3 regions of the Pseudomonas sp. HN2 genome follow, and region 1 is predicted to be linked to each of the others. Evidence: riboswitches for the same ligand, from Rfam matches in the RefSeq annotation. Region 1 holds a riboswitch; each other region holds the start of a gene.
What was found. A riboswitch is a leader RNA that binds a small molecule or an ion and turns the genes downstream of it on or off. The one in region 1 is predicted to bind cobalamin.
Positions count from the first base shown of each region.

Region 2: linked by a shared signal. The riboswitch ahead of LIS66_RS12225 (CbtB domain-containing protein) and the one ahead of cobO (cob(I)yrinic acid a,c-diamide adenosyltransferase) in region 1 are both predicted to bind cobalamin.
Region 3: linked by a shared signal. The riboswitch ahead of cobW (cobalamin biosynthesis protein CobW) and the one ahead of cobO (cob(I)yrinic acid a,c-diamide adenosyltransferase) in region 1 are both predicted to bind cobalamin.

Region 1 covers NZ_CP085885.1:1,805,074-1,808,342, reverse strand. The annotation lists gene bluB (5,6-dimethylbenzimidazole synthase) at 1-35, opposite strand, end outside; gene LIS66_RS07980 (cobyrinate a,c-diamide synthase) at 32-1,432, opposite strand; gene cobO (cob(I)yrinic acid a,c-diamide adenosyltransferase) at 1,429-2,040, opposite strand; cobalamin riboswitch at 2,121-2,346, opposite strand; gene LIS66_RS07970 (hypothetical protein) at 2,509-3,093, shown strand; gene LIS66_RS07965 (PQQ-dependent sugar dehydrogenase) at 3,160-3,269, shown strand, end outside.
Region 2 covers NZ_CP085885.1:2,793,634-2,796,902, reverse strand. The annotation lists gene LIS66_RS12235 (AzlC family ABC transporter permease) at 1-544, shown strand, start outside; gene LIS66_RS12230 (hypothetical protein) at 531-857, shown strand; cobalamin riboswitch at 891-1,111, shown strand; gene LIS66_RS12225 (CbtB domain-containing protein) at 1,234-1,431, shown strand; gene LIS66_RS12220 (CbtA family protein) at 1,443-2,144, shown strand; gene LIS66_RS12215 (cobalamin biosynthesis protein) at 2,148-2,561, shown strand; gene cobM (precorrin-4 C(11)-methyltransferase) at 2,640-3,269, shown strand, end outside.
Region 3 covers NZ_CP085885.1:2,801,114-2,804,382, forward strand. The annotation lists gene LIS66_RS12250 (hypothetical protein) at 1-545, opposite strand, end outside; gene LIS66_RS12255 (2OG-Fe dioxygenase family protein) at 545-1,297, opposite strand; cobalamin riboswitch at 1,645-1,850, shown strand; gene cobW (cobalamin biosynthesis protein CobW) at 1,949-3,013, shown strand; gene cobN (cobaltochelatase subunit CobN) at 3,017-3,269, shown strand, end outside.

The DNA.
Region 1 (3,269 bases):
GCGCGTTCGGCTTCGGAGAATATGTTGTCGGTCATGGCCCTTTCGCGAGCAAGCTCGCTCCCACAGGGGATCTCATTTCTTCAGGAAGCTCACCATTCAATGTGGGAGCGAGCCTGCTCGCGAAGGCGACCTCACGATCTGGCGCAAACAATGCGGCCATCGCAGTCGGATTCGACGGAAAATAAAAGTGCACATAAGAAGCCGTCATCCGCCCCTCACGATAAACCGCCTCGGCCCCGCGCCCGCCATTCGGGCTAAGTCCACGGGCAATCGGCGTCAGCTCGGTGGTGGTCAGCGAATGATGATAGGTATGCCCACGCAAAGAACCTTCCGGCAATTCAACCGCCTGCAACGCCAGCGCCGCGAGACGCTTCTGCATCACCGCATCGCCCTTGAGCAAACCGACCAGTTCAGCGCGGGTGCCTTCCACGTCAGTCAGCGAATCAAGCAGATAAAGCATCCCGCCGCATTCGGCGAGCAACGGTTTGCCCGCCGCATGGTGCGCGCGGATGGCTGCAAGCATTGAGGTGTTTTGCGCCAGCGCGACGTGGTGCAACTCCGGATAACCGCCCGGCAGATACAGGCTGTCGGCGGCGGGCAATTGCGTGTCGCGGATCGGCGAGAAGAACTGCAGCTCGGCACCCATCGCCCGCAGCAGATCGAGGCTGGCACCATAGGTGAAGGCGAAAGCTTCGTCGCGGGCGACGGCGATGCGCACACCCTTTAATAGAGGCTCGGCAGCGATAACGTCAGGCGCGGCGAATTCCACGGCCGGTGGCAGCGCGACTTCGCAGCTGCTGGCCAGTGCATCGGCGGCCGCATCGAGGCGCAGATCCAGATCATTCAATTCGCTGGCCTGGACCAGGCCGAGGTGACGACTTGGCAATTCGATACCGGTCTCGCGGGACAACGCGCCGTACCAGCGCAGACCTTCGGTGAGGCTGCCTTCGAGCAATTGCGCGTGGCGCAAGGTGCCGACGCGGTTGGCCAGCACACCGGCAAAGGGCAAGTCCGGCTGATACTTCGCCAGGCCCAGCGCCAAAGCGCCGAAGGTCTGCGCCATGGCAGTGCCGTCGATCACGCCAAGCACCGGCACGCCGAAGTGCCGCGCCAGATCAGCACTGGACGGCGTGCCGTCGAACAGGCCCATCACGCCCTCGATCAGAATCAGATCAGCCTCGGCGGCGGCTTCCCACAACAGCCGGCGACTTTCCTGCTCGCCGACCATCCACATGTCCAATTGATACACCGGCGCACCGCTGGCGCGCTCGAGAATCATCGGGTCGAGAAAGTCCGGGCCGCATTTGAACACGCGCACCTTGCGCCCCTGGTTGCGATGCAAACGGGCGAGCGCGGCGGTGACGGTGGTCTTGCCCTGACCGGAGGCCGGCGCGGCGATGAGCACCGCCGGGCAGTGACGTGGTTGCTTCAAAGTTCGACGCCTTTCTGCGCTTTGATCCCGGCCTGGAAAGCGTGCTTGAGCATGCCCATTTCGGTGACCGTGTCGCCCATCTCGATCATTTCCGGCTTGGCGCCGCGACCGGTGACGACCACATGTTGCATCGGCGGGCGCGCCTGCAAATCGCTGAGCACCTGATCGAGGTCGAGGTAGCCGTGCTTGAGGGCGATGTTCAACTCGTCGAGCACCACCAGACCGATCGACGGATCACGCAACAATTCGCGGGAGACGTCCCAGGCCGCAGTCGCAGCGGCGATATCGCGCTGGCGATCCTGGGTTTCCCAAGTGAAGCCTTCACCCATGACGTGAAAACGCACCTGCTCGGGGAAGCGGCGGAAGAACAATTCCTCGCCGGTGCTGTTGCGGCCTTTGATGAACTGCACCACGCCGCACTGCATGCCGTGGCCCATGGCACGGGCGAGCATGCCGAACGCCGAACTGCTCTTGCCTTTGCCATTGCCGGTCAGCACCAGCACCAGGCCGCACTCGTCGGGCGAATTGGCGATGCGTTCGTCGATCACGGCTTTCTTGCGCTGCATGCGCGCCAGATGGCGCTCGTCGCGGTCGGGGGAATCAGTCATGGGGAGCTCTCCGTTGAGGCTGGATAACGGCGGGCAGGCACAAGAATAGACGGCAAAAAGCCTGGCATCGCCCACCGTGATGCCGCTGAGATGGATCAGGCCGGTCTCCGGGCTCATGAGCGGCGTTTCGCCGGACTGCGCGCCTTCCCGCTTTGAGCAGTGGCATTTCACGCAATCTTCACTCATTTACCGTTGCGGGGGCAGCGCCGGGATCGTCGTGGCTTCGCTTGAAGTCCACGCTCACCGGCTTCCCTGTTTCACTCTGTCGACACTGGGCCACAGAGCACCTGAAACAAGCGGCGAAGGTTAGAGGGTTGGGGGTGGAGCGTCAATTGAAGAGGCGCTTTGCGCGCGAATAACTGCCGCTGATCCATTGTGCAGCGGCAATATTGTGCCAGACTGTGACAAGTGATATCAAAGAGCCATGCTTTTCTCGACAATCTCACCACAACAATAAGGATGACGACGATGCAAGGCATGATCATCAGCAACCCGCGCCTGGAATTTCTGCGCCCGGTGCTGGAACGCTGGCTTGACTGTATCGATCGCTACAACAGCGTGCGCGGCGACAATGACGCGCCGTACTGGCACGACGAAAAAGCCAACCTCGGCTTGCTTTCAGCGGCGGCGTGGATGGCTGAAATGGTCACGCTAAACGACACGGCCACGCGTAAACAGAGCGAAGAAGGCGAGCGCAATGCCCGCGCCGATCTGCTGATTGCCGGCAGCGAAGACCGCGCGTACATTCAGGCCACGCAACGCTGGCCACGGGTCAACAACCTCAACCTGACCCAGGCGCTGCTCGACATCACCGTGGATGCCAGGCGCATCAGCTACGCCAGCGACCTGAAGCTCGGCTGCCTCTTCGTCGCCCCGCAAAAAGCCCAGCACAGCGCCAGCCCCGAAGAGCTGCAGGACATGGTCGACGACTTGCAAAAAGAGCACACCTGCGCCGTAGCCTGGTATTTCCCTTACGCCTATCGCAAATTGCACAGCGAAGCGGGCAACTATCATCCAGGCATCGCCGTGCTGTTCAAGGAAGCCCGCGGCTGAGCAGTTGAACCATCGGGCCTGCGCCCTCCTCTATGATTAGGAATGCATTCATAGGGAAGATCAGCAATGCGCAAGGCCCAACTCGCTCTTATCATCGCCGTCGCCGGCGGGCTCGCCGCCTGCGGTGAAACCTCCAGCCTGCAAGTCTCCGATGGCACCGGCCCGTCACCGAAACT
Region 2 (3,269 bases), 990 kb from region 1:
GGTGTTCAGCGGCACGGTGATGGCCTCGCCGTTGCAACTGACGCTGCTGGAGACGCCCGCGCATCTGCTCAATGCCTTTGGCGTGCTGGTCTCGGCGCTGAGTATCAATTTGCGTTTTCTGGTATTCACCTTGAGCTTGAAATCCAGCCTTGATGGCCCGGTCAAAGCGTTCATCCCGGCGCTGGCGGTGATGGCCAATGCAGCCTTTACGCTGATGTCGATTCGCAAGGAGCAGCAACCGCTCAGCCGCCGCTACGCCAACACCGTGTGTTTTTTACTGTATGCCGCCGCTCTGCTTGGCACCGTGGCCGGCTATTGCTTCGCCAGCCTGGCCGACAATGCCTTGATGGATCACGCCAGCGTGGTGATCGCGATCTTCCTCAGTGCTTCGCTGGGCAAGATGGCCCGCGACCGTCAGAGCTTCCATGGGCAATGGATTGCCGGACTGGCCAGCGCCGCGAGCCTGTTGTGGCTGGGCGAGATCAGCCTGTTGCTGGTGCTCGCGGTGACGGTCCTGACGAGTTATGCCTATGACCGACCCTAGTACGTTCTGGCTGTACGTGGCGATCTGCGCACTGGTGTCGGCGATCTGCCGCTTGCTGCCCCTGGCAGTCAATGTCGAACGACTGTCGGGCGGCGCCCGCACCTTTATCGATCGATTGGGCAAATACACTTCGGTGGCGATGCTGGTGAGTCTGCTGGCCGGATCGCTTGATCCCCTGGTCAGACAGCACGCGGAGAACATGCCGTGGGTGGCGCCAGTGGCGCTGGCCTGGTTGCTGAGCCTGACGCGAATCAAGTCCTACTATGCGTTTCTGATCGCTTTGGCGTTATACGTGCTGCTCGCAATGCGCTAGCGGTCGATTGACGGCCATCGCCGCCCATGCTCTCCTACACACCTTGTTACGGGTGCCCTTCACAGGGTGAAACGGGAAACCGGTGAATCATGTGCTTTACTCAAAGCCCATGTCAGTCCGGTGCTGCCCCCGCAACGGTAAGCGAGCGAAGCGTCAGATCCACTGTGCCCCGGCATGGGAAGGTGATGCTTGCAGGTCGGCCTGGTGCCAACCCCTCGTGAGCCCGGAGACCGGCCCGCAACACCCAGCGCGCACCCGTGCCGCTGACCACAAACAAACCCGCGGTGGGCGGGCGCTGTTCGAAATCCCCGCGTGCCCGGCTTGCAGGGATTTTCATGCGCTCGATTCACCCGCTGACATTTCAGAGGGAAGCGCTATGTCGATCATCAGCAATACCGTCAGCCACACTGACCACATCTCTAGCACAGCCACTTTGGGCCAACGCGTGGCTGCCGCCCTCTTCGCCTCGATCCTCGGTGCCAGCCTGGTCTGGTTCGCCGGTTTCTCGCACATCGAAGCGGTGCACAACGCCGCTCACGATACCCGCCACAGCGCCGCGTTCCCGTGCCACTGAGGCCTGCCGAGATGATCAAGCGTATCGCGCAAACCGCAGGCTTCACCGGCTTGCTGGCCGCCCTGCTGCTGACCCTGCTGCAGAGTTTCTGGGTATCGCCATTGATTCTTCAGGCCGAAACCTTCGAGAAATCCGAACCGGTCGCCGAAGTCCACGAGCACGCCGCCGGCACCGCTGCCCACAGCCATGATGCCGAAGCCTGGGAACCGGAAAACGGCTGGCAACGCGTGGTCTCGACCACTGGCGGTAATCTGGTGGTGGCGGTGGGTTTCGCCCTGATGCTCGCCGGCCTGTACACCCTGCGCGCGCCGACCAGGACTTCGCAAGGTCTGCTCTGGGGTCTGGCCGGTTACGCCACGTTCGTTCTCGCACCGACCCTGGGCCTGCCACCGGAGTTGCCGGGTACCGCAGCTGCCGATCTGGCGTCGCGGCAGATCTGGTGGATCGGCACTGCCGGTTCGACCGCGGTCGGTCTGGCTCTGCTCGCCTTCAGCCGCCATTGGCTGATGAAGATCCTCGGTGTGGCGATCCTTGCCGTACCCCATGTGATCGGCGCGCCGCAACCGCAGGTGCATGCCATGCTCGCGCCCGAAGCACTGGAAACCCAGTTCAAAATCGCTTCGCAGCTGACCAACATAGCGTTCTGGCTGGCTCTGGGCCTGATCAGTGCGTGGTTGTTCCGCCGCAAAAGCGCAGGCCATTATCAGGCATGACCGATGACCGATGACCGCGCCGCGCAGCCGCTGGTTGTCGGTTTTGGCTGCCAGCGCGGCTGCCCGGCCAGTACGATGCGCGCGCTGCTCGATCAGGCGTTGCAGGCGCATCGCATTGAACTGCGAGCCATCAGGGCGTTGGCCAGTATCGATCTGAAGCGCGACGAACCGGGTCTGCTGGAGCTGGCCACCCAGTTGAATCTGCCATTGCAGTATTTCAGCAGTGCCGAGCTGGCCGTTTACCAGCCGCGTCTCAGCCATCATTCGCAGATCGCTTTCGAGCGCACCGGTTGCTACGGCGTCGCCGAAAGCGCTGCGCTGGCCCTGGCCGAGCAGCTGATTCAGGCGCCGGCAAAACTGCTGATCTCCCGGCAGAAATATGCCCAGGCCACGCTGGCATTGGCCGGTGCGGGGTAAAATCCGGATAATTCCCGCCATCGATCATGAGCACACTTCATTTGAAGTGCGGCTGCGCTTCTCCTCAAGGATTCAACGATGACCGTCTACTTCATCGGCGCCGGCCCCGGCGACCCGGAACTCATCACCGTCAAAGGCCAGCGCCTGATTCGCAACTGCCCGGTGATCATCTACGCCGGTTCACTGGTGCCCACGGCAGTGCTGGAAGGCCACCAGGCCGAAACCGTGGTCAACAGCGCAGAACTGCATCTGGAACAGATCATCGATTTGATCAGGGCCGCCCATGCCAAAGGTCAGGATGTCGCGCGTGTGCATTCGGGAGATCCGAGTCTGTATGGGGCGATTGGCGAGCAGATTCGCTATTTGCGTGAGCTGGGCATTCCTTTCGAGATCATTCCCGGCGTGACGGCCACAGCGGCCTGCGCAGCGCTGCTGGGCGCCGAGTTGACCCTGCCGGACATCTCGCAAAGCGTGATCCTCACTCGCTATGCCGACAAGACGGCGATGCCGGCCGGCGAAGAACTGGCGAGCCTGGCGCAGCATGGTGCGACCATGGCGATTCATTTGGGGGTCAATCATCTGGAGAAGATACTGGTCGAACTGCTGCCGCATTACGGCACGGATTGTCCGATTGCAGTGATTCATCGGGCGACGTGGCCGGATCAGGACTGGGTGGTTGGCACGCTGGCGGACATTGCCGGGAAGGTC
Region 3 (3,269 bases), 1.0 Mb from region 1:
GGGGGCGCAGCGAGTGACTGAACGACCTGCTGGAAATGCTCGAGATCGATTTGTCCGTCTGTTGTCAGCCTGCAATAAACGCTGTGTCTGCCGATTCGTCGTACCAGTGGTCCAGTGGCAAAATGGCCGCCGCTCTCGGGCGCCAGCGACACAATGGTATTCCCCGGTTCGGTCAGGGCGGCCAATACGCTCAGGGTGCAATGGACGCCGGAGAGTACGCGATATTCAACAAATGGCGCGTTGAACATCGCCTGCACAGCTTGCGTCGCCAATGCCTTCAATGTCTCGACTTCAGGAAAGTGTTCGATCTGCATACCGTTGAATTCGGCGGCGTAGCGCTGCCCGTCAATGGCCTTGGCGTTGAACAGATAGCGCTCGTAGTGCCGGTTTTGCCCGAGCGTGCGCGCAGTGTCTGACAGGATGTTTTCATTGGCCGTCAACGACAGTGTGGAAGTTCGCCGCGAACAGGCTTGCTGGAACTGCTTCAGAATAAAATCATGGGTGCCAGGCAGGGCGATGGGAAGTGCATGATTTGAATGATTCATTAGTAGTCCGCCAGGTCGAAGTCAATGATCAACATGTCGCGGCTGCCGCGATCGGAATTAATGCCTGATGTTTGCAATGGAGAAACATCGTGCATAAGTATCCGGTCATTCAACACGATAGTTTCCAGATAATCCGTAAGCGTTGCGCTGAACACACAGCCGCTATCGTCATGGAATATCCGGCTCTCGCCGCCAATGACATGCTGGCGATTGATCAGGTGTTGAAAAACAAAATCATGCCCATCACGATGCCGGCCCTCGGGCGTGGCGTGCCCGCTATGGCCTGGATCGCACAGGATGCGGAACTGATGGCAGGTCACTAGCCAGTCACGCCGGCCGACCGTCAACTCCATCAGCGCCAGGTCGGCGGCCAGCAACGAGCGCAATACTGCGGACTCGATAAACGTCGCTTCGCTGCGCTGATAAGTGCGCTGGACGCCGCCCAGCAGCGGATTGTGCGCTTCGGTCTGAAAAAAGTGGCAGTCGGGCAACGGCGTCCACTGGCCTTCGCGGTGGCGATATTCGAACTTGCAGATGCGCCGCTCGCGGCTACCGTTCTCCGAGCTTAAGTACGCATCGGCGCACAAACGCTCCCAGGTCGCATTGAAGTCGCGGAACGCGTCCTGACCGAGCGATGCAAGTTCTGCCAATGGATAATCGTAACTGTGCGCGTAGTGGCAATTACCCAGTAATTCGGAAAGTTGTTTTAATACGGCTTGGCCTGATTGCCGTAATGCATTGCCAGCGCTCACGTTGCTGACTCGCTTACAGTCTGGTTATGAAAAAACAGGATTGAACGCTGACGAAAATCAGGCATGCAGAAAATCCTTTTAGGTGTGATTCATAGTCCGTATGAATATTTATAGTTCATATCCTGTTTCAAATTATCAATTTGGTTTTTGTAAAGAAATGTAATGCGGTTGTTTAATGGCTCTAATTCACGCTCTAGCGCGAGTTGGGTTTTAATGCGTGCATCCATATATGTAGGAAATAACTTACAGACAAATTTTTAAATGAGAACTGATCGCGGCTTATATATGAAAGATTCATGTTCATATAGCGGCGACGTTGCAGCTGTTGACCCGCCTCCCGGGCATGCGTAGCCTTGCGCTTTCGAGGTTCTTCGGCACTTGCCGAAGCTAAGAAGGGAACGCGGTCGAAGCCGCGGCTGCCCCCGCAACTGTGAACGGTGATGTTCGTTGCCACGCCACTGCAGGCTCAAGCCAGCGGGAAGGCGCAACGAATGCCAGGCCCGGCGCCTGAACACCGTCAGCCAGGAGACCTGCCTCGTCACAGATTCTCACTACAACCGGGCGGGGTGATCCGGTGGCGAATGCTTCCGACGCGCACGCGCGCTGCCGGTTCTCGTCCCGTATGCCCGCCGCTTGCCAAAGGGCATACCGATGAAAACACTGGCCAAACTTCCCGTCACCATCGTCACCGGTTTCCTCGGTTCGGGCAAAACCACGCTGCTGCGCCATATGCTCGACAACGCTCAGGGCCGGCGCATCGCGGTGATCGTCAATGAGTTTGGCGAGCTGGGCATCGACGGGGAAATCCTCAAGCAATGCACCATCGGCTGCACCGAAGAAGAGGCCAGCGGCCGGGTGTACGAATTGGCCAATGGCTGCCTGTGCTGCACGGTGCAGGAAGAGTTCTTCCCGGTAATGCGTGAACTGGTTGCCCGCCGAGGTGACCTCGATCACATCCTCATCGAAACCTCCGGCCTGGCCCTGCCCAAGCCGTTGGTGCAAGCCTTCCAGTGGCCGGAAATCCGCAGCGCCTGCACCGTCGACGCGGTGATCACCGTGGTCGACAGCCCGGCCGTGGCCGCTGGCACCTTTGCCGCGTTCCCGGATCAGGTCGACGCCCAGCGCAAGCTCGATCCGAATCTCGACCATGAATCGCCGCTGCACGAGCTGTTCGCCGATCAACTGGCCAGCGCCGATCTGGTCATCCTCAACAAGGTCGATCAGACCAGCCCGGAAGATCTGGCTCGGGTACGCGCTGAAGTCGCCGAAGAACTGCCGCCAGCAGTAAAAATCATCGAAGCCAGCAACGGTCGCCTGCCACTCGACGTGCTGATCGGCCTCGGTGCCGGTTCCGAGGAGCACATCGACAGCCGCCATAGCCACCACGATCACCACCACGACGGTGATGACGACGACCACGATCATGACGCCTTCGATTCGATCTCCATCGAACTGCCGCAAGCTGATGAGAGCCTGCTGCTCGATGCGTTGACGCAACTGGTGGTGCAACACGGCATCCTGCGCGTGAAAGGTTTCGCGGCAATTCCGAACAAGCCGATGCGCCTGTTGATCCAGGGCGTAGGCACGCGTTTCGACAAGCATTTCGACCGCCAGTGGGGCGCCGAAGAAGCCCGCGTCACGCGCCTGGTGCTGATCGGTCAGGAACTCGATGCTGCGCAGCTCGAAGCGCAATTGCGCGCTGCGCTCAGCGTTTAACTCATGCACCTGCTCAGGACCCAGCCCGGCGGATTCGTCTCGGATGACAACATTGCCGACCTCGGACAAACCCCGGCCGAGCTGGTAATCCTGTGCAGCGGCGATTCCAGCCTGGCGCTGCTCGCCGAAGCTGCGCAGCAATTGCCGGAGGATTATCCGAGCCTGCGTCTGGCCAACCCGATGCAGGTGCAGAATCACGCGTCGGTCGATCTGTACGTGGACGAAGTGCTGCGCCACGCCAAGGTCATTCTGATCT